DNA from 2 places in the Limibacillus sp. MBR-115 genome. Region 2 is predicted to be linked to the other one. Evidence: riboswitches for the same ligand, from Rfam matches in the RefSeq annotation. Region 2 holds a riboswitch; the other holds the start of a gene.
The links. A riboswitch is a leader RNA that binds a small molecule or an ion and turns the genes downstream of it on or off. The one in region 2 is predicted to bind cobalamin.

Region 1 (10,391 bases), on a different contig from region 2:
GATAGGTGCCGGCCTCGACGCTGGGCCCTGCGTTTTCGCTTCCACCGTCAACCCGCAAGACATCGACACCCAATCCCTGGCGGATGGAATCCATGAGATCGACACCGCCGGTTTTCCCGGATAGCTGCCCGACAGCAGAGGCCAGTTGCAGAGCTTCCACTGCGCTCAGCTCGCTGCCGCGTTTGTTAAACAGAACCCGCGCGAGTATTTCATCCTGCGGCAGCGTTGGCACAGAGCTCAATTCCACTTCGATGGCGTCGCTGGGGCCAAAAATCTTGGCGATGACTTGCAGGCCATCGGTCTTGTATTCCGCCGTCAGATCGATCACCGGCGGCGCGCCGGGACGGTTGGGCAGCCGGATGGTGCCTTTGGTTATCTTGAAAATCTTGCCGGCGATGGTCATCTGGCCACGCACCACTTCCAGACTGCCGATGACGAAGGGCTCGCTAAGCTTGCCAGAGACGTCGAAGCCGCCGGACCATTCTGAATCAAGCCCTCTACCACGGACAAAAACTTGACGAGGCAGCTCGACGTTCAGCGCGAGCTGCATGTCGGCAAACAGGCGGGGACCTTGGTCGCCTGCTTCAACCGGTGGCGGCGCATTGCGGTCTATGACTTCCAGGTCCACCACTTCGGCGGGCAAGTCGTTGGCGATGGAAACCTCCACCAAATCGCTGGCCAGATCACCTTCCAGAATCGGGTCAACCAGACTGCCCCGCAAGGTGAGGTCGCCGGAGATCGTGGCCTTCAAATCATCCTGCTTTACCAGATCCATGCGACTCAGCTCGGCGGCGAGGGATACCGGGTAGCCACGTTCCGGCTGGAGTTCGACGTTACCCGTTGCCGACAGCGTCCCCGAACTGCCATCGCTCGCTGTCAGGGTCTCCAAAATGATTCGATCACCATTGAACCTGAGCGCTGCTGTCAGGTCCTGAAGCAGGGTGCCTTGCTCCAGATTTTCGTAAAAGCCCCCGTCGAGGTTCAAGTTGCCATCTACGCGCGGTGAGGCAGGCGTGCCGGAAAGCCGTGCATCGAGTCTGGCCTGGCCGCCCATGCGCTGGTTGGCAGGGCCGAAGATATCGACGAAGGGGGCAAGATCGCCTGCCCAGGTCATGTCGCCGGTGAGCTGCCCGGTCTGAGGCAGGTCGGCGGACAAACTCGCCATATTCACCCGGAAAGGCAAACTGACCCTTGCCGTCAAGGGATCTTCGGCGAAGCCGGTTGCTTCGACATTCATGTCGAGGGTTTTCCCGTCGAGCCGCCCCGCAAGCGTAGCCCGTAGGGGGTTCAGGCGTTTTTCCGCCGAGAACTTCAGATCGCTGGCTGAAACGTCGATGGTGCCTGTTGCCATCGGATTGCCGCTTACCTTGACCTTGGCGTCGAGGCGACCGGCAACGCCTGCGTCGGGAGAAACCAACTCCATCAGTTCCAACGGCAGATTTGAGATCTGCGCGTCGAGATCGCCACCGCGTGCGCTCTTGGTGAAGGTGACGGCGAACCTGGCGTCGTCCAGCGCCAGTTCCGGCGCGGCGAGCCGGATACCGTTTTCGGTGATCCGCAGGTCCACGGGCTGCATGATTGAAAGAGCCTGACCGGCCAACTCCAGGCGGCCCGATTGAGCGACGATTCGCGGTTGGCCGCCAGCGAGCTCACTGGCCCGGGCTTCGAGTGTCAGGGCAAGGGGCTGCTGTTTGCTGGCCAGTGGTTGGGTCCCCTTGGCGTCCAGGCGCAGATCAAGTTTTTCCGCTGTTCCTTTGGCTGTTAGGCGGGCCGTTTCCAGCGTGGTGTCGGACGCTGCAATGCCCGATAAATCGAGTGTGAACGACCCGCCGGGGTTGCCGAGCAAATCTGTCAAGCGGGCCTCGAATATCGCCGATTCGATCGTTTGTGACGGGGCCAGCACCAGTTGATCCAGTTTACCGGCGGCTTGCAGTTCGGGCGCAGCGGTAGAGCCGGCGAGGGTGATTTTTATCTGGCCGCTACCTTGAAGCTGCGGCAAACCGGCGAGGGTGCGCCAGTGTTTGGCGTCGGCAACGCTGAGCGTGACATTCCCCTGGGGCAAGGTCGCGTTCGCCGGCAAGATAAGAGAGCCGGCAGCCTCCAACCCGGGGAGGGAGGCGGTAAAGCGGCTGCCGGGTTGTGCGATACTCCCCAGAAGCTGTCCGTCAATCGTGAAACCACCTTCGATTGGTAGGCCGAGGTCGACGGCCAGTCTGGAAATATCGGCGATGGAAACTTTGTAGTTTCCGCCCAATTCATCGAAATCCGCGCCAAGCGACAAACTTCCGCCGACCGAAAGATTTGCTGCAGTTAAAGCAAGATTGGACAGCGCCACGCCGCTGTCCGCACCAAAGGAAAAGTCGGTGGCAAGGACGAGACTGTCTTCAATGAGCGCGCCCAACTGCGGTTGATCCATTGCAGAGAATTCCGAGATATCCAGCTTTGCCTGCCCTTTGGCGCCGCTTCCATCGAGCGGGCCGGTGACCTTCGCGGTCAGCAGGGCCGATCCAGTCAGCGCTTGTCCGGCCATTGCACCCAGCGGTGCGATATCCGGCATCTCGGCTTCGAGCGAAAGGTCGGCGTCACCCCCATTCAAGGGCAGAACGCCGCTCGCACGCGCATCGAGGAGAGCGCCTTGAAGGTGCAGGCGCGAAAGGGTCAGCACCAGTGCATCGCCATTGAGTTCACCCGCGACCTCAAGGCTTGGACTGCCGCCGAGAAGCACACGTGGCTGGGGCATGTCCGGCAGCGCGAGACCATCGAGTTTGATGACTCCTGATAACGCCAGGTGCTTGCTTTCCGGGTCCAGAAGTTGACTGTCGAGAACAAGGCTCGCCGAGGTCGCGCTCGGCCCGGCCCCAGGGTGCTGCAGCAGGCGGAGTCCCGAGATACTCGCTTCCAGATGCAGGGCCGGTGCCGTCAGTAGCCCGGTCTGCGAAAAGACGAATGCGAGGCTGTCCAACTGGACATCGGGGGCCAGTTTGGTCAACGCGCTTGCGTCAACCAGATTGACGCTACCTTCCAGCGCGGCTTCCAGACTCGTCATATTGACGGTCCCGGTTACGCGCGCGGCGGCCACGGGTCCGGCAAGGACGAAGCGCTTTATCTCAAGCCGGTCGCTTTCCGGGAGCCGAAGTTGCAAGCTGAATTCCTGATGGCCGGGCAACAATTCTGCCGCTGCACTGTCGGCGGTGAGCGGCAGGTCCAAGAGCCCGTCGAAGGCAACCTCAAGTACGTCTTGCGAACTGATCAGAAGGGTTCCGTCCAGCGAAGCCTGCCCCTCCAGCGAAGCCGCGATTTCTCCTTTCCATTCCGTGACGGGGGCGTCGCCTGTCAGATGCAGCGCGACAGCCGGTAAGGCGGGATCCCCCGCAAGCTTGGCGATCAACCCGCCGCTGCCTTCAGAGGCGTCAAGAGAGAGGCGCAACCTGCCGCTGCCGATCGAATAAGCGGCATCGGCCTTGACGCGTAGATCGCCGTCCAGACGCTGCAGGTCGAGGAAAGAGGTCAATTCGCCCGGTTCGCGGCCCTTCAATCGACCGGAAAGTGAGAGCGATGCCGCTTCACCGATAACATCCTGGCCGAGATCGATCTGCGCGATTACCAACCTGTCGATCTGAAAACCGAAAGGGAGCTCCGGAATGGATAGCTCGTTTCTGGTTTCCTGCTCGTCGGCGGTTGCAGCAGGTAACCTCGCAAGCGAAAGCGTCCCTGCCTCAAGAGAGGAGATTTCCAGGCGACGAGAGAAGAGGGCATCGACTTGCCATTCCAGGCGCAGCCGATCGAGACCCAACCAAGTGCCATCGGGATCGCCTAGCGAAAGACCGGTAACCTCCAGGCTGGAGAAGGGGTCGCCGTTCAAGGCTGCGATGCGGAGTTCCATTTCGCCGGGGGTCGAGGCGGCTTCTTCAATGGTCGTCTTCAGCCACGCAAGCCCCTCCGCGCTGCGAAGCCAATAGGTCGCAGCGGCAATCGCGGCGGTTACCACGAGCAGCGGTAACAACAGCAGCAGGATAAACAGGCGAATTCGGCGCAAGGATTTCCCTTCCGTCAGCGGCCCCGATGTCAGAACGCCTGACCGAGGCTGATGTAGAATGCGTAATTGTCATCGCTGTCCCGCTTGTTCAACGGTACGGCGAAGTCAAAGCGGATCGGGCCGACGGCTGTGTGGTAGCGCAATCCAAGCCCGGCGCCCCAGCGAAACGGCTCACTACCGCTCGGCATTGTGTTGCTGGAGACCATTCCGCCATCCAAGAAGGGTACCACACCTATGTCCTTGGTGACGCGCAGGCGAAATTCCGCGTTTATCTCGGCCACCGATTTTCCGCCGAGCGGATCATTGCTCGCATCGAGCGGGCCGACGGATTGGAAGGCGTAGCCGCGCACTGAACCGCCGCCGCCAGCGTAGAAACGCTTGGAAGCAGGCAGTTCCCCGGCGGTTGCACCGAAAGCGCTGCCTAGCCGGCCGCGCAAGGCAAAGACGTAACGGCTGTCTTCGTCCAGGGCGTGATAGGTTGAAGCGTTGATTTCCGTCGAGGTGAAGGAAAAGCTCTCTTCAATGGTCGCGAAGTAGGGCGTCAGCACGACACCCAATCGCTGGCCATGCGTCGGATCGAGCAAATTGTCGGTGCCGTCGTATTGTGCGGCCATCGGCACGCCGACAAGCCCCAGTGTACGGGCTTCCGTATTGCGGGCGTCGGTGCTTTGCTCAAACTCAAGACTGCCGCCAAGGCTGTAGGTCCAATCCTCGCCCCAGGTGCGTTCCAGGCCAAGGTAGGATGTTATCGCCTTCGATTCGAAAGCGTCGGTGTCCTCGCGGATAAAGCCCCCCTCTGCGAGCAGGGTTTGATCCTCGCCCAGGAACCAGGGCTTGCGCAGACGGCCCGTCAGACTTTGCTCCAGAAGCGAGCCCTTTGCTTCAAGGGTCAAACGCTCACCGGCACCGAAAAGGTTGCGGTGCTGCCAGCGCGCCGAGCCACCCGGTCCATCGATGGAATCGAAATTGAGCGAGAATCCGATAGTCCGTTGAGGCCGTTCTTGGACCACCACCTCGACGGGCAGTTTGTGATCCGTGACCTCGGCGGCCAGCGGCTCCATGGTCACGCTGTCGAACAGCTCGCTGGACATGAGATTGCGTTCACTTTCGTCCAATAACTGCTCGTCGTAGAGAGCGCCGTCCTGCCAGACGATCAGGTGCCGCAAATAGCTTTCATCAATGCTCTCAACCCCATTGAAGCGGACCTCGCCAAATTTGTGCGGCTGACCACTATCCAGGTACAATTCTACAGACAGAATCTGCTTGTCGTGTTCGACATAGACCTTGCGGTCGGTGACTTTGGCGAAGGGGAAGCCCTCGCGACGCAGCATCTGTAAAAGCTTGGTTTGGGCTGCGGCAATAGTCGGCGCGTGGGCACGTCGTCCCAGGCCCAGTCCCAAGTCCTCCAGGCGTTGCTCGTAAGCTGTGCCAGGCTGATTCTCGGCGTCATCAATGATCTTGTATTCCGCCAGTCGGTAGGCCGGGCCACGCTCGATGGAGATGATCACGGCAGCCGGGTCGCCTTCCGAAATCTCATAGGACAGTTTGCTGTCGTAGTAGCCTTCCGAACGGAGCGTCTTCGAAAAGCGCTCGATGTCGTTGTCGATACGCCGTCGCAAACCACCGCGGGTTTGCGGCCTTTGATCCTGAAGCGATAGCAGCTGTGAGGTTTGCTGGATAAGCTCTTCGAGTTTTTTCGACTCCTCCAGGCCTGTGATCGTCACACTGTAGGATTCTCCGCCCGTACTTTCCTCGGTATCCGTGTTGGTGTTGATGTTTGCAGGGTCGCTCGCCGGCTTGGCCAGATCATCGGCGATGTTCGGGGCATCGACCAAAGAGAGATCGCGTTCCTCAGCCGACAGGGTTTGCGCGGCTCCGAAAAGAACCAGCATGGCTAGGCTAGCAAGGTATGTGAACCGGTAAGCGTCGATAGTCTATGTCTCCCCTGGTTCTGCGCCCTTTGAGGCAATAGCAAACAATTGCGGCAGAAATGCCTCTTTCCCACGGAAAGGGATTCCGTGGGAACCGTTAATTTAGAGGCATATGAGACAAAGGCAAAAATGTCGCCGAATTTCCGGTCGTTCTCGCTTCGTTGACAGCTTCAGGGCAAGTCACGATACTGCGCGGAAGTTTGGGTTTTGCCTCTTTTTCGATGTGATGAGAAAGGGGATTACGGGAACGCGGTGCCATTCCGCGGCTGCCCCCGCAACTGTAAGCGGCGAGCAGCACTGCCAATCGGCCACTGGTATAGCTTCATGAGACGGCGAAGCGACTGGGAAGGCGGCAGTGCTGGCTGTGACCCGCAAAGTCAGGAGACCGGCCCAAATGAAGCGTCACCCACCTGACGAACGGGGTGTTTCGACAGGGCGGTCAGCCGTAGCGGTGGCGCACCGAAAGGTGTAGGGCTGATAGCGACGGGTGCTTTGATGGCAGAGGGGTCGAACTCCTCCTCAGGTATATTGTATCTGGTGTTGCTGCTGCTTGTGTTCCTGGCGGCGGTGGCTTCGCTTGCTATAGGCCCGGCCGATATAGGTCCCCTGGATCTTTGGCGGGGCCTGCTTGGCGGTGACGAACGGGTCGTCATAATCCTTGGCGAGTTACGTCTGCCCCGCACGCTTCTTGCCTTGCTGGTTGGCGGCAGCCTCGGGCTGGCTGGCGCTGCGCTTCAAGGTTATCTCCGCAACCCCCTGGCGGAACCGGGGATCATCGGCGTTTCAGCCGCGGCATCCCTGGGCGCCGTTCTAGCCTTCTATTTCGGGCTTGCGGGGCAGCTTGCGGCTTTGTTGCCGGTGGCCGGAATTTTGGGGGCCGGGGCGGCTGTGCTGCTGGTCCAGCTTTTGGCGGGTCGGCAGGCCGGTAGCGTGACCCTGATCCTGGCAGGCGTTGCCGTGAGCGCTTTTGCCTCGGCCCTGACGTCGCTCGCTTTGAACTTGGCTCCAAGTCCCTTCGCCGCATTGGAGATCGTATTCTGGCTGCTCGGCTCACTCGCCGATCGAAGTTTCCCGCAGTTGTGGTTGGTGTTGCCCTTTATTCTTGTGGGTTGGCTTCTGCTGCTGTCCACGGGCCGTTCGCTCGATGCCCTGACGCTTGGCGAGGACGCAGCGGCTTCTTTGGGGGTCGACGTCGTGCGCTTGCGCTGGCGTTTGGTGGGCGGTACCGCATTGGCTGTTGGCGCGGCTACGGCGGTCGCCGGGGCTATCGGCTTCGTCGGCCTTGTGGTGCCGCATCTGCTACGGCCCTTCGTCGGCCAGCGGCCCAGCCGACTTCTTCCCGCTAGCCTGCTCGGTGGAGGTCTGCTGCTTCTCGCCGCCGATCTCGTGGTACGGCTCTTCTCGAACGGGCAGGAGTTGAAGCTGGGCGTGGTGACGGCCCTGATCGGAGCGCCGTTCTTCCTCTGGCTTGTGCTGCGACAGAGGAGGGCGCTATGACCCTTCTGGAATCCGATCAACTCTCTGTTGAGCTTGCGGGGCGGAGCGTACTCTCGCAGGTCTCACTGGCGCTGCACCCCGGCGAGGTCCTGGGGTTGATCGGCCCAAACGGCGCGGGAAAGACGACCTACCTGCGCGCTTGCGTCGGCTTGCTGCCGCTGAGCGCGGGTACGGTGCGGTTTGCCGAGCGCCCGGTTGAAACCTGGGATCGTACTTTGCTGGCGCGTGATCTTGCCTACCTGCCGCAGGCTGCCGAGGTCCACTGGCCGTTGCCAGTTCGCGACGTGGTTGCGTTGGGGCGCTTGCCGCACCAGACGGGTTGGGGTCGTGATCCCGAGGGTGAGGCCGCGGTGGCCGAGGCTATGCAGCTCGGCGATGTGGAGAACCTCGCCGGGAGAATTGCAACGGAGTTGTCGGGTGGCGAGCGTGCCCGTGTGATGCTGGCCAGAGCGCTAGCCGGGCGACCCAAGGTGCTGCTTGCGGACGAGCCGGTCGCCGGACTCGACCCATATCACCGCCTGGAGATGATGGAGTGCCTGACCGTTTTGGCTGGTCGAGGGATGGGTGTGGCCGTGGTCCTGCACGATTTAACCCTGGCCGGGCGCTTTTGCGACCGCGTTGCACTATTCGATCAGGGCCGCCTTGTCGCGGAAGGTGATCCCAGGACGGAAATGACCGCCGCCCGCCTGGCGGAGATTTACCGGGTCGAGGCGCTGACAGGCGAGCAGGGAGACCGCTTCTTTGTTGTTCCTTGGCGCAGGTTGGACGGCGGGCGCTCGGAAAGCGCCGAGGGTGGGAAAGCACGATGACCCAAGCGGTGCGGCATGGCGTAAGTTTGGAAGCGGCGGTGGAGCGGCCTTTGTTGCCGACGGCGATCGTTTCGTCAGGCCGTCTTGCGGGCCTACCAACCTTGATCACGGCATTTCTGTCATTGCTGCTGCACGGCGTCGCCTTGGCCGCGCTCATCGGATGGAGTGGCAGTGCTCAGGTTGAGATGGGGGACATTCAGACCATCGAGGTGCTGTTGGTTGAGAGTGCTTCGCCGACGTCTGGAGCGCGGGAATTGCCCTCGCAGCGCGAGGCACAGAATGAACGAAATGCGGAAAAGACACCCAGTGTTCCCTACGCCGTGCCGCCCCAATCGCGGTTCAGCCGACCAACCTTGGCGACAAAGCTGGACGATGTGGCGGCGACGCAGTCGAGCGTTGCCAAGGTCGTGGACCCGGTCACACCACCGGGACCCATGCCTGAACAGGCGTCGGCCCTTTCTAGCGATATCCTTTCCTCGGAGCCGCCTGTGACGGTTCATCCTGAAGCGCCTTTACTTCGGTCATCGCCAAGCTCGGCAGAAAAGCCTCAGGAAGCTTCCCTCGCAAAGGCCTTGCCCAGCCCGCCGCCGATCAAACCGGCTCCGCCTCTAGATGCCGGTGTCGCATATCAACAGGCGCTCACGCCGAGGGCCCCGATAGAAGAACCTCGGGAGCAACCCGGCGACAGACAAACGGCAGCTTTGCCCGATCACTCAGCCACTTTGGACGCAAAGCAAGATGTGGGACCGGGAGACAATGTCGACCCGATTGGTAGCCCGGCTTCCTCGGACAGCAAGGCCTTCAGCGGTGCTGGCGGCAGCTTGGCGGTCGCGGCGCCAGGCAATCGACCCCCCGCTTATCCGAACATCGCCCGCCGTCGCGGCCAGGAAGGGCTTGTTCTGTTACGTGTGGAAGTCACGCCCGCCGGTCAGGTGGCCGCGGTGCAGATCGCAACCAGCAGCGGGCATTCGATCCTGGACCGGGCGGCTGTCGATGCGGTGGAAGATTGGCGGTTCCAACCCGCGGTGCGGGCTGGCCAAAGCATAGCAGCGACGCTTGAAATACCCGTTCGGTTTCGCCTGACCGACTAGGCGCGGAAAGTAGGTTTGACTTCCTTCGCGCTGGAATTTCGCGTGATAAGGCCGATGCGCCGCCGTTTCTCCCCGGTCGGCAAATTTAACTAAGCCCTTGCAATCACGCAGCGCGGTCCAATATGACGCGTCATTGCCTTCCGGTGATAGCTCGGGTGAAAAGTCCTCGTATAATGCGCCAATTGTTGCGTTTATCTTTATACGTTTGGCTCCGGTACCCGGATAGCCCATCGGGGATAGAATTGCTGCAGCACGAGCCTATCATTCCATGAGTTATTTTCTGGTCGGAGCAGGTTTGGTTCTCCTCTTTGTCGGAGGCGAAGCACTCGTTCGTGGTGCGGTTGTGCTGGCCCGAGCGCTGGGCGTTTCACCGCTTTTCGTCGGTGTGGTTATCGTAGGATTTGGAACGTCGGCGCCGGAGTTCGTGGTTTCGGTCGAGGCGGCCTTGGTGAACAAGCCGGACATTGCCGTAGGCAATATCGTCGGCAGTAACATCGCCAATCTCCTGCTTATTCTTGGCGTTGCCGCCGTTATTTATCCGATGCCCGCACGCTTCAATCAGATCTGGCGAGAGGCGCTGGCCGTATTGTTCGGTGCGCTGCTGCTGATACCGCTCGGCTATATGGGAATCATCGTGTTCTGGCAGGGCATTGTCATGTTGGCGTTGCTTGCTGCGTTCCTGGTCTACACCTATTGCAGGCAGAGCCGTCAACCGATGGCCGAGGAAGAACTGCTTGATGAGATGCGCTTGCCAAGCAAGTCGACGGCGGCGAATCTGGGTGTGGGTACCGTTGTCTCCGCAGCCGGAATTGCGACGTTGGTGCTGGGATCGAATTTGCTGATTGAAGGTGCCATAGACATCGCGATGCAGTTTGGTATCTCCGAGGCCGTCGTTGGTCTTAGCCTGGTAGCGGTGGGGACGTCCCTGCCGGAGTTGGCAACCTCGATTGTCGCCGCCATCCGCCGGCATTCCGATGTGGCGCTTGGAAATGTCCTGGGCAGCAACATCTTCAATGTTTTTGCCATA
Region 2 (10,391 bases):
GTTTCACCGTTTCATTGCCCAGAAAAGCAACAGGATCACCACGATTCCAGCACCCCAAACGATCGGGTTCGCCACATCTAAGGTGAAATCTCCGACTTGTAGCTGCGAGTTGGAGATGGTGCGCGTCGTCTGGGAAACGGCTCCGCCGATCGTCTCTCCAGGCGATCCGAATTGTGCCTGAAAGCTCATGTTTCGATCCTAGCTGATATCGGCCGATTTTGCCGCAAAACCGTCTGGAAGTGTAGTTGCGATCACCGTAAGGGTCGGCGGCGGTGTCAGGAGCGTAGTCCTGCGATAACTTCCGAGGAGGGCGAGAGGAGGGTCGTTTGATCAGGGTAGGGTAAGCACGCAGTCAGGCCCCTTGTATCCAAACGGGCGAGCCCACAGCCTTCGATCGCCCGGCGATAGCGTTGGCGGGCCGAGTTGTCGAACAACAACAAGCCGTCCGGCTTTACCTTCTCAATGGCCGGAGTCAGACATGCGGCACGGCAACGGCCGTCGATAATAATCAAATCGAACCGGCCCTCGTGATCATTGATGCTGTTCACGTAAGTGCCGAAGTCCAATCCCTCATACCCGTCCCGGGCAGAGCGGTGGCGCGGGTCGGTATTAGGTGATGCAGGCTGCGCCGGTACGCAATGGACACGCGCGTGCGCACCTATTGCTATAAGCGCGTCCTGGACTTCTGCAGCCCAATCAGCGTCATGCTCAACGGAAATGACTTCGGCGGCGCGATTGGCAAGCCAGACGGTACTGGCGCCGCTGCCGTACTCGAATACCCTAGCGGCGGCGCGATTCTTCAAGAAACGTTCGATGATATCTGCCGATTCAAGTGTCCACCAGGGCAGGTCGACTCGGCAGAGGTCTTCAAAGTCATAAATGGCGAACAGGCTACGCAACCAAAGACACCAGCGGTTGGCCCGTCGCCGTTCCAAGAATCCGAGAAGCCCAATCGCTGCGGCAAGCTTGCGTAAAATACGCATGCAACAGATGAAGGTTGATCGCAGGACAGCCTTCATTTTCCTTTGGCTTTTTTGGTGGGGGTTGAAGAATCAGGGCTGGGAAACCCGACCCGATCCGCCACGAGATAACGTTCAGATGCATTGTTTTCGCTGGCCAGAACAAGCTCGGCAATCAAGCCGGTTCCAAGCAACTGTGTGCCGGTCAGGATCAAAAGAATACCGAAGAACAGCAAAGGACGGTCGCCAATTGGACCAAGCCCTGCAAACCATAGGACCGTAAGGTAGAAGAGTATTAGGAAACCGATGAAGCCGAGCGGCAATCCAATCAATCCAAAGAGATGTAGAGGGCGCGCCCGGTAACGGGTCAACAAGATCACAGTCACAAGGTCGAGCAGGCCTTTTGCAAGCCGGGCCGTACCGTATTTGCTCTTTCCCTGAAGCCTGGGGTGATGGGTAACCGGGAGCTCCGCAACTCTGAACCCCAGGGCATAAAGCATGGCTGGAGTGAAACGGTGCAGCTCGCCATAAATACGCAAGTGTGCGGCAGCATCCCGGCGATAAATCTTCAAGCCGCAGTTCATGTCATGCAGTTCGAGGCCGAACGCTCGGGCAACCACGAAGTTGAACACTTTTGACGGAAGACGCTTGCCGATGGGATCCTGACGGTCCTTCTTCCACCCGCTAACGATGTCATACCCTTCGTCGAGTTTATCGAGAAGCCGCGGAATTTCCTTGGGGTCGTCCTGCAGGTCGGCGTCCATAGTGACAATGTATTCGCCGCTTGCCTCCTTGAACCCGGCCATAAGCGCCGCAGCCTTGCCAAAATTCCGCGTAAAGCGAATGAGGCGCACCTGCGCCTCTTCCTCTGCCAACCGTTTAGCGATTTCTGGCCCGCGGTCCCGACTTCCGTCGTCCACCAGCAAGATTTCATAATTGAAATCATAATCGAGCAATGCCGCCTTGATAGCCACGATCAGGGCTTCGAGACTGCCTTCTTCATCCATGAAAGGTATAACAATGCTGATAGAGCGAGGAGTGGACATAAACAACCAACTATGGTTTTTCGGACAATGAAAAGAGTAAGCAGGATTCGGTAAATTGTCTATGAATGCAAAACTGTAACAATTGGTTTCGTTCTGTTTTTTGCTTAGTCGAACCGATTATGGAAATGCCGCCGATGAGCGCTGTACAACGAAACATTGCATACGCTGGGTCTCTTATCGGGCGACCTTTCTGTTCGTTGCTTCTGCTGGCTTTGGCGTTGGCGCCAATCGCTTTCCATCCTTTGGGAATTGGGCGGGATTATCCCAATCACCTTGCAAGGGTGTTTATTCAAGGGGCTTTCGGTCACCAACCCGCATTGCAGCAGTTCTATCAATTGAACCAGCAGGCAATTCCTGATCTGGCTATGGATCTATTGGTCGGTCCCTTCGTTGGCTTAATCAATGTCTATACCGCAGCCACGGTTTTTTCGGTGTTTGCCGTCGCATTACTTCCCGTTGGTGGCATGCTGCTACATTTCGTTCTGTACCGACAGTGGTCCCTTTGGCCATTAGCCTGCCTGCCTGCGTTGTACAGCGCGCCGCTTGCCGGTGGGTTGATCAATTTTCTTGCCGGTGTGGGCTTATCACTCGTCGGCTTTTCGGGATGGATAGCCTTTCGCCAGCGAAACCGCTGGCTGCGGTTAGCAATCTTCCTGCCTCTCGTGGTCGTCCTATGGTTCTGGCATGCTCTTGGTTTCCTGGCGTTGGGTTACATGGTCCTCGCTTACGAAGTGGCACGGGCCCTGCATCAGCCAAAACACGCCTCTTTGTTCTGCCAGCGGGAACTTCTGTTGCAGAGCATCCTCTTTATGGTGCCACTGGCTTTGCTGATCATATCCTTCTTGTCATTGGGCGGACTTCCCGCCGGGGGTATTTCCTTTGGTAGTCCCATGGCAATGTTGATAAATTTCACTTTCGCCTTTGGCCTGTCCGACTTGCTCCAGGGGATAATTGTATTGGCGGTCGTGGCGGTCATTCTTATTGCTCTACGGCAAGCCGGGGCACTGGTGTGGCATCCTGATATCAGGGTACCTGTGATCGCTGTGGGGCTTCTCGTCCTGTTTATCCCCGAAAAATTCCTGGGCATTAGCCTGCTGCAGTTGCGGTTTCCCGCACTCTTCGTTTTTTTGCTGTTTGCGGGTAGCCAATTGACGGTCGCCTCAGTGAAGGTGAGGGGCCTTCTTGCAATATTGTTCCTTGGTCTGTTTGCCTGGCAGTGGTCCTATGCTTGGCAACGCATGGCGAGCGTTGATCGGGTTCAGCGCGAGATGACGGAAGCGTTTGCCGGGATGAGTGAAGGCAGTTGGCTTTTAACCGCTTGGCCGCCGGAGAAGGATCGATCCGAGTTGGTGTGGAACGAATTGTATCACTCCAGCAGCCTTGCGGTTATCGAAGCCATGGCCTTCGAACCCAAGCTTTTTACTAACACCTCGCGCGTAAACGTTCGCGCACCGTTGAGCGTGTTTAATGAACCCCAAGCCTATCCTGCGAAAATGCTGGAACTGCTTGAGCGTGCCGCAAAGGCGGCGCCCAATGAAGCCGGGTGGGGGCAGGATGGCGCGGCCCGGTACTTCGATGGGTGGCCAGGTACCTTCGACTATTTGTTGTGGTTGGGACGCCAACCCTTGGATGCGCCGACGGATTGGAACCTGACGCCCGTAGCGACAAACCCGGAGTTCATTCTCTATCGAATTAACTGAACGTCCTTGAGGCGTGGGTCGCGGCCCTTCCACTATGTGTCGTCCAGGCGATTGACATTCCCCGGCCAGACGGCCAAAAGTTCAATCGCGTGACGGTTTTTCGGGTTGTAGCGGCCTGAAAACGCAAGAGGGAACGTGGTGCGAGGCGCGAATCATTGCGCGGAATCAATTCCACGGCTGCCCCCGCAACTGTAAGCGGCGAGCCTTTATCCGTATAAGCCACTGGTCCACAAAGTTTTAAGGACTGGGAAGGCCGGGTAACAGGCTAAGACCCGTGAGCCAGGAGACCTGCCGTCGCGTCGTGTTTCGGTCGGTGGACGGGGGAGTCCGCGAACGGGATAACGGCCCGGATTGCAGAATCCAAGCTTCGAACAGCGGGCCGCTCGTTGCTTTCTCCAATCTAAACCCTCGCCTCTGGAATGCGCGTGAAAATGCCTTTTACCCGGAGGGGGGAAGCAATGTCTCTCAATAAGCAAGCACTGCTCTATGCAGGCCTGATCTCGACAGTTTTTTCACTGGCCCATGTAACATCTGCGGCCGCGCAGGATTCCGATGTAGTTTCGCCAAGTACGCCGGGTAAGGAAATCGTTGTCAGTGCAAGTCGTGTGCCGATGTCGGCTAACAGGGTCGGCAGCGCCGTCACGGTCATTGATGCCGATGATCTGGAGGATCGGCAGACGCAATCGGTGGCCGATGTTCTGCAGGAAGTTCCCGGCGTAGCGGTGACCCGATCGGGTGGCATGGGGTCCTTGACCGAAGTTCGCATCCGCGGCGCGGAGGCAAATCAGACGTTGGTTTTAATTGACGGCGTGCGCGTCAATGACCCGTCTCGCGGTAACGCGTTCAACCTCGATAATCTTCTGGCGGTTGATCTCGAACGTATCGAGGTGTTGCGCGGCCCGCAGTCCGCGCTCTATGGCAGCGAAGCCTTGGGTGGCGTGATTAACATCATCACCAGGAAAGGCGGACCATCTCGTGTGTCGGCTACGTTGGAGGCTGGGACACTTGAAAGCTACCGTTTCTCCAGTTCGGTCAGTCATAGTGAAGAGAACTACTCATTTTATTTAGGAGCGACACGCCTTAATAGCGACAGCGTTTCTGCTCTGGACCGCAAGATGCCCGGCGTCTCGGAGACGGACCCCTATGAGAACACCAGTATCAATGCCAATCTGCAGTTCGATGTAGGGCGGTTTGTCGAGGTTAGTTTAAGTGGCCGCTATAGCGATGCGACGGTGGAGTTTGACCCCTTGGTGTTCGACCCGAACACCTTCGTATCTGCAACGCAAGATGAGCCGGGTGTCTTTACCGATACCGTTGAAGCCTCGGGGCGAGCACAAGCTAAGCTGACTTTGTTCGAGGGGCAGTGGGAACAGATCGTTGCGGCCGGTATCTCCGACATCGATACCGAGACGACGGACCCCTTCTTCTTTTTGCCGGTCACTTCGACCGAGGGGCAGGTAAGGGAATACCTCTATCAATCGAACATCTTCTTTGCCACACCGGAAGTGGCAAACGCTGAGCACACGCTCATCCTTGCGTTTGAACGCTTGGAAGAGGATGCGGCGGGAACGTTCCTTTCGGGCGGAGAAGATCAATCCCTGGCGAGTAACTCCTTGATCGGCGAGTATGAATTGGCGCTGTGGGATAGCCTGTTCCTGGGGGGCAGCATTCGACAGCAGCAGAACGAAAAACTTTTCGATGACAGCACGACCTACCGCGCCACGCTGGCCTACCTCTACGCAGAAACCGATACGCGCCTGCATGGCAGTTTCGGCAAAGCAGTCAAGAACCCGACACTGACCGAGCTCTTCGGTTTTGGGCCGGGCTTTACGGGCAACCCGAACCTGCAGCCCGAATCGGCAATCGGTTGGGATATTGGGATCGAGCAGAACTTCTGGGATAAGCGCGCATCAGTCGATGTCACCTATTTCGATTCGACCATCGAGGACTTGATCGTCGGTACAGGGAATACGGCCTTCAACGCGACTGGTGAAAACCGGATCAAAGGGTTGGAAGTTGCGGGCTCGATTCGCCCCTTGCCTGATTTGCGTCTGACGGCCAGCTACACTTATACCGACAGTGAGGACAGCAACGGACAAGAGCTGATTCGCAGACCTCGCCATATGGGTAGCCTCAACGCCAACTATCGCTTCCTAGATGGTCGTGCCAGCGTGAACCTGGGTTTAGTGCACAAGGGTAAGCAAGACGACCTGAACTTTGCGACTTTTCCGGCAACACGGGTCGGTCTCGATTCCTATACGACCGTCAATCTCGGCGGTTCCTATGATATTACTGAGGGCGTGAGTCTTTTCGCTCGTGCGGAGAATCTGACGGATGCCGAACAGATCGACGTGTTTGAAACCAGAGGCCCGGGCCTTACGGCGTTTGTGGGCCTTCGGATCGGTTTCTCGCCGGATTGATTGCCCGCGGTGGCTATCGGTTTGCTCGTGGTTGCTTTTCCTGATTCTGATCGGGGCAGGAGGGGTATCATTGGGTCAGTTGTCGGCCGCCGAAACACGATCTGGACCACAACGCATTCTTTCCATGAATCTTTGTATCGACCAGTTGCTGCTGCAACTGGTCGATCGAGACCGCATTCTATCCGTTGCCGCTGATAGTGCTGATCCACAGCTGTCGTCCATTGCCGATCAGGTTAAGGGGATTCCCGTTAATCACGGACGCGCCGAGGAAGTTATCGCATTCAATCCCGATCTCGTCCTGGCAGGCCCCTTCACGACGCCGCATACCGCGGGTCTGTTGCAGCGCTTGGGTTACAGGGTGGAGACCATCCCGTTACCCCGATCATTCTCAGAGGCGTCCAAGGTGATCACCGAGCTTGCCGATTTGCTGGAAGTCGGCCCTCGCGGATTAGAGATCGCGAGGCGGTTAGACGCCGATTTAGCCGAGTTGCAACGGCAAGTCGGCAATCGTCCAGATCGACCGACGGCGGCTTTCTTCGAGCCAAACGGCTTTACGCCGACGGCGGGGACCATTGGCGACCGACTCCTGTCCGCTGCGGGCATGGAGAACCTGGCAGCCGATCTCGAGCGGCCTTATCTATCGCTCGAAGACCTTATCAGTGCCCGGCCGGATTTTTTGGTGCTGCAAATGCAACCGGGTGTGTCGCGCTCGCAGGCGGAAGCGCTATTGGAGCACCCGGCAATGCAGGGTATGGAAGGGTACGGTCGAATTCTCAAGCTACCGCCGCTTGCTTGGGCCTGTGGGGGGCCCGAGGCCGTCGCGGCGGCACGTGAGCTGGCGAGGCAAGCAGGAACGGTCAGTCGATAGGTGGGAATCGCGGCGGAGCCGTGGCGCTTGCCATGCAGTCGTGGAATCCCGTAAGTAAATGAACCAATAGGGTTAGGGATCATGTGGACCCCAGCAAGGTGGGGAAGACATGAGCCAAGGATTGCAAGGAAAGAAGCAGGATGCAGGTTCGTATTTTCAAACCGGCCAAAACAGCAATGCAGTCAGGACGTGCGCGTACCGATCGCTGGTGCATGGAATTCGAGCCGGGCGCACGCCGCGAAATTGAACCGCTGATGGGTTGGACATCGAGTGCCGAAACCAAACATCAAGTGTGCCTGTGGTTCGACAGCAAGGAAGAGGCGGTCGCCTACGCGGAAAAGCAAGGATTGATGTACAGCATATCCGAGCCCACCGCGCGAAAGATCAAACCCAAAGCCTATGCTGACAACTTTTCCTACAGCCGTCTTGGACGCTGGACCCACTAGCGGAATTCCTGGCAAGTGTGCTGGTTGTACGAAATGGGTTCGTGACCCCGTAGCTCAGCTGGATAGAGCAAGTGCCTTCTAAGCACTAGGTCGCAGGTTCGAATCCTGCCGGGGTCGCCATTTCCATACGTCGAACCAAAAAACCTATAAAAATTGATAAAAAATATTGTTTATTCCCTATTATTATTATTGTATATAGGGTGTGGCTCATGTTCGATGAGTCACAAAAGAGCGCGAATGCGCATTTGGGGGCCGGAAGCCAAAACAACATGGCTTATTGGTACAAACGTCCGGAAGACGTTGGGGCTGCTGCAGTCTTGTTACGCGTCTTCTTGGGGTATCAGGAGTGATAGATGACTACAATTCTTCTTGCAGATGAGGTCGCGACAGGGACGCCGGTCCAGGTTGCGGCTGGCCGTTTCACCCTCCGGGTGTCCGGCACATTCAATGGCGCAACATTGCGGTTGGAGATGTTGGGTCCCGACGAGGCAACCTGGTTGCCGGTCGAAGGTGGTGAGTTTATCGAGGGTGATGCACAGGTCCGAAACTTGGAGATCTGCGCGTCTCAACTTCGTATGGCGGTCGGCGGAGGTACGCCATCCGGGCTTCGGGCGGATCTGGTGCCCTATGTCGCATGAGGGGCTGTCCCGTTCGCTCGCCGATCACCGCACCGATGTTCGCCAGTTCAAGAGCGAGTGCGCTGGGGTTCGTGGATGAACAGGCTCTCAGTTTCAATGGCGTCTTTGACTATATGGTGTTGCCGATTGAAGCCAGTGATCTCTTGCGGAGTGATCGCGCTTTTAGCATAGGGCTCTACATGGCCTGGCATTGGCAAAATGACAGTGTGGTTTTGTTGTCCACCATGCCAACTGCCGAAGAGGACCCGACACGGCACGGGTTTGTTCTTTCCGTTAACCTGGCAAGTGGTCCCGAGTTCGGGCGTTTTCATTGCCGGTTTGAAGGCGATGTTCCAGCGGGCCAGCGGGCAAGGGCTTTGGGATCATCAGTGTTTGGATGGACCGCCAGGCCGGCTGTGACCTTTCTGCTGACTTATGACGGAAGTGGATCGGCGGCCGGGTTCCAACTTTACGTAAACGGCGTTCCGGACAACATGTCGGTCGTAGAGGATACTCTGACGGGACCGGTGATCTCGTACAAACGACCCAATGTTGCCGGCAATCCGGGATCGGGCGCTATCTTCCGACCTACGATGGATGCGTCACAGCTGATTCTTTGCGACCGTGCACTGACCCAGATTGAGGCTATCGAGCATCACAACGGGATTGCTGGCGACCCTCGAAATTCGCAGTTTGGCGCGGCGGTGCGTCATTGGTGGCCAATCGGCGAGGGAGATGTCTTGCCTTGGCTGGATGATCGGATTAGCGGACTACAAGCTGAGGCCATTGGTTTTACCGCCAGTGGGTTCGTGGCCAAAGAATAGCGCGGGCTTTAAAGTTCGTTTTCGAAAGATCTTGACGGTGGTGCGGTGTTCGCTCTTAACGCCCGTAGAGCGTTTCCGGATCCTGTACCACCGGCAAGACGTCCTCTAGTTTCTGTCCATTCCATTGACGGAAGAAGCAGGAGCGTCGGCCGGTGTGGCAGGCAACACCATTCTGCTCGACCGTCAAGAGCAGTGTATCGCCGTCGCAATCAACGCTGAGTGACTTCAAATGCTGTGTTTGTCCTGAGGTTTCGCCCTTGCGCCAGAGCTTTCCGCGCGAACGGGACCAATAACAAACCTGGCCGGTCTTGAGGGTCTCTGACAGTGACTCACGATTCATCCAAGCCATCATGAGGATCTCGCCGCTGCCTTGTTGCTGGGCGATAGCGGCAACGAGTCCGCGCTCGTCGAAATTGATGGCTGCTTCGAGCGAGGGAGGGAGGCCTTCGGGACTGTCGGTCATGTTTTTTCCTTACTGCCTCTCATTGTAGTCTAGCCTTTGTTCGCTTGCTCTAGACGTTCGAATCCGGTCGCTAGGTCGTTGATTAGATCATCAGGGTCTTCCAAGCCAATATGGTAACGCAAAAGCGGCCCTGTCGCCTCCCAGCGACGCGTGGTTTGGTGCCTTTCAGGGTATCCCGAGACGACTAGGCTGGCAAAGCTACCCCAACTCGCGCCGATACCGAAATACCTATAGGATTCGATCATCGCTTCGACGGCTCGGCGGGCATAAGGCTTCGCAAGGACGATACCAAGGAGGCCTGTCGCCCCGTCAAAGTCACGCTTCCATATGGCATGGCCCGGGTCTTCCGGCAGGGCAGGATACAAGACACGATCGACCTCGGGGCGCTCTTGCAACCAGCGCGCTACCGCCAGTGCACCCCGTTGGTGCTGGTCGAGCCTCGCGCCCATGCTGCGTAATCCTCGCAATCCCTGGTACGCTTCTTCAGGGCCGCAACAATGACCATGGAACAATGCCATGTCGTATACTGCCCGGAAGGACGCTTCATTTGCGGCGATGTAACCCAGCATCAGATCACCGTGTCCACCGATGTACTTGGTCCCTGCCTGGATGGACAAATCAACACCCTGTTCCAATGGACGATAGAACAGGGGCGTTGCCCAGGTGTTGTCGAGCGCGGTGCGCACACCGTGTTTACGAGCCGCTGCAACTATTGCGGGGACGTCCTGCATCTCAAAGGTGAGCGATCCCGGGGTCTCCATATAGATAAGCTTGGTATTGGGTCGTATCAGAGCTTCGATGCCGGCGCCGATAGTCGGATCATAGTAAGTGGTCTCGACTCCCTGGCGCTTCAAAATCTTGTCGCAAAAACGTCGGGCCGGGTAGTAAACGCTGTCGGTCACCAGGATATGATCGCCCTGGCTCACGAAAGCTTGCAGTGCGACCGTATTCGCGGCAAGGCCCGATGGCAGCGTGATTGCGTCTGCGGCGCCCTCCAGATCGGCCAAGGCTTCTTGAAACGCAAAGTGAGTTGTTGTGCCGGCGATGC

Region 1: another riboswitch for cobalamin. It lies ahead of ABIE63_RS10840 (iron ABC transporter permease); the one in region 2 lies ahead of ABIE63_RS12010 (TonB-dependent receptor).

The regions. Positions count from the first base shown of each region.
Region 1 is NZ_JBEPTJ010000004.1:234,127-244,517, forward strand. Features, by position in the region: gene ABIE63_RS10830 (translocation/assembly module TamB domain-containing protein) at 1-4,036, opposite strand, end outside; gene ABIE63_RS10835 (autotransporter assembly complex family protein) at 4,066-5,928, opposite strand; cobalamin riboswitch at 6,153-6,376, shown strand; gene ABIE63_RS10840 (iron ABC transporter permease) at 6,463-7,464, shown strand; gene ABIE63_RS10845 (ABC transporter ATP-binding protein) at 7,461-8,273, shown strand; gene ABIE63_RS10850 (energy transducer TonB) at 8,270-9,364, shown strand; gene ABIE63_RS10855 (calcium/sodium antiporter) at 9,633-10,391, shown strand, end outside.
Region 2 is NZ_JBEPTJ010000005.1:153,555-163,945, forward strand. Features, by position in the region: gene ABIE63_RS11990 (hypothetical protein) at 4-189, opposite strand; gene ABIE63_RS11995 (hypothetical protein) at 276-1,019, opposite strand; gene ABIE63_RS12000 (glycosyltransferase family 2 protein) at 1,016-2,005, opposite strand; gene ABIE63_RS12005 (hypothetical protein) at 2,140-3,705, shown strand; cobalamin riboswitch at 3,782-4,016, shown strand; gene ABIE63_RS12010 (TonB-dependent receptor) at 4,164-6,125, shown strand; gene ABIE63_RS12015 (ABC transporter substrate-binding protein) at 6,196-6,993, shown strand; gene ABIE63_RS12020 (ETC complex I subunit) at 7,134-7,439, shown strand; tRNA gene ABIE63_RS12025 (tRNA-Arg) at 7,483-7,559, shown strand; gene ABIE63_RS12030 (hypothetical protein) at 7,793-8,077, shown strand; gene ABIE63_RS12035 (hypothetical protein) at 8,074-8,880, shown strand; gene hisI (phosphoribosyl-AMP cyclohydrolase) at 8,936-9,343, opposite strand; gene metC (cystathionine beta-lyase) at 9,373-10,391, opposite strand, start outside.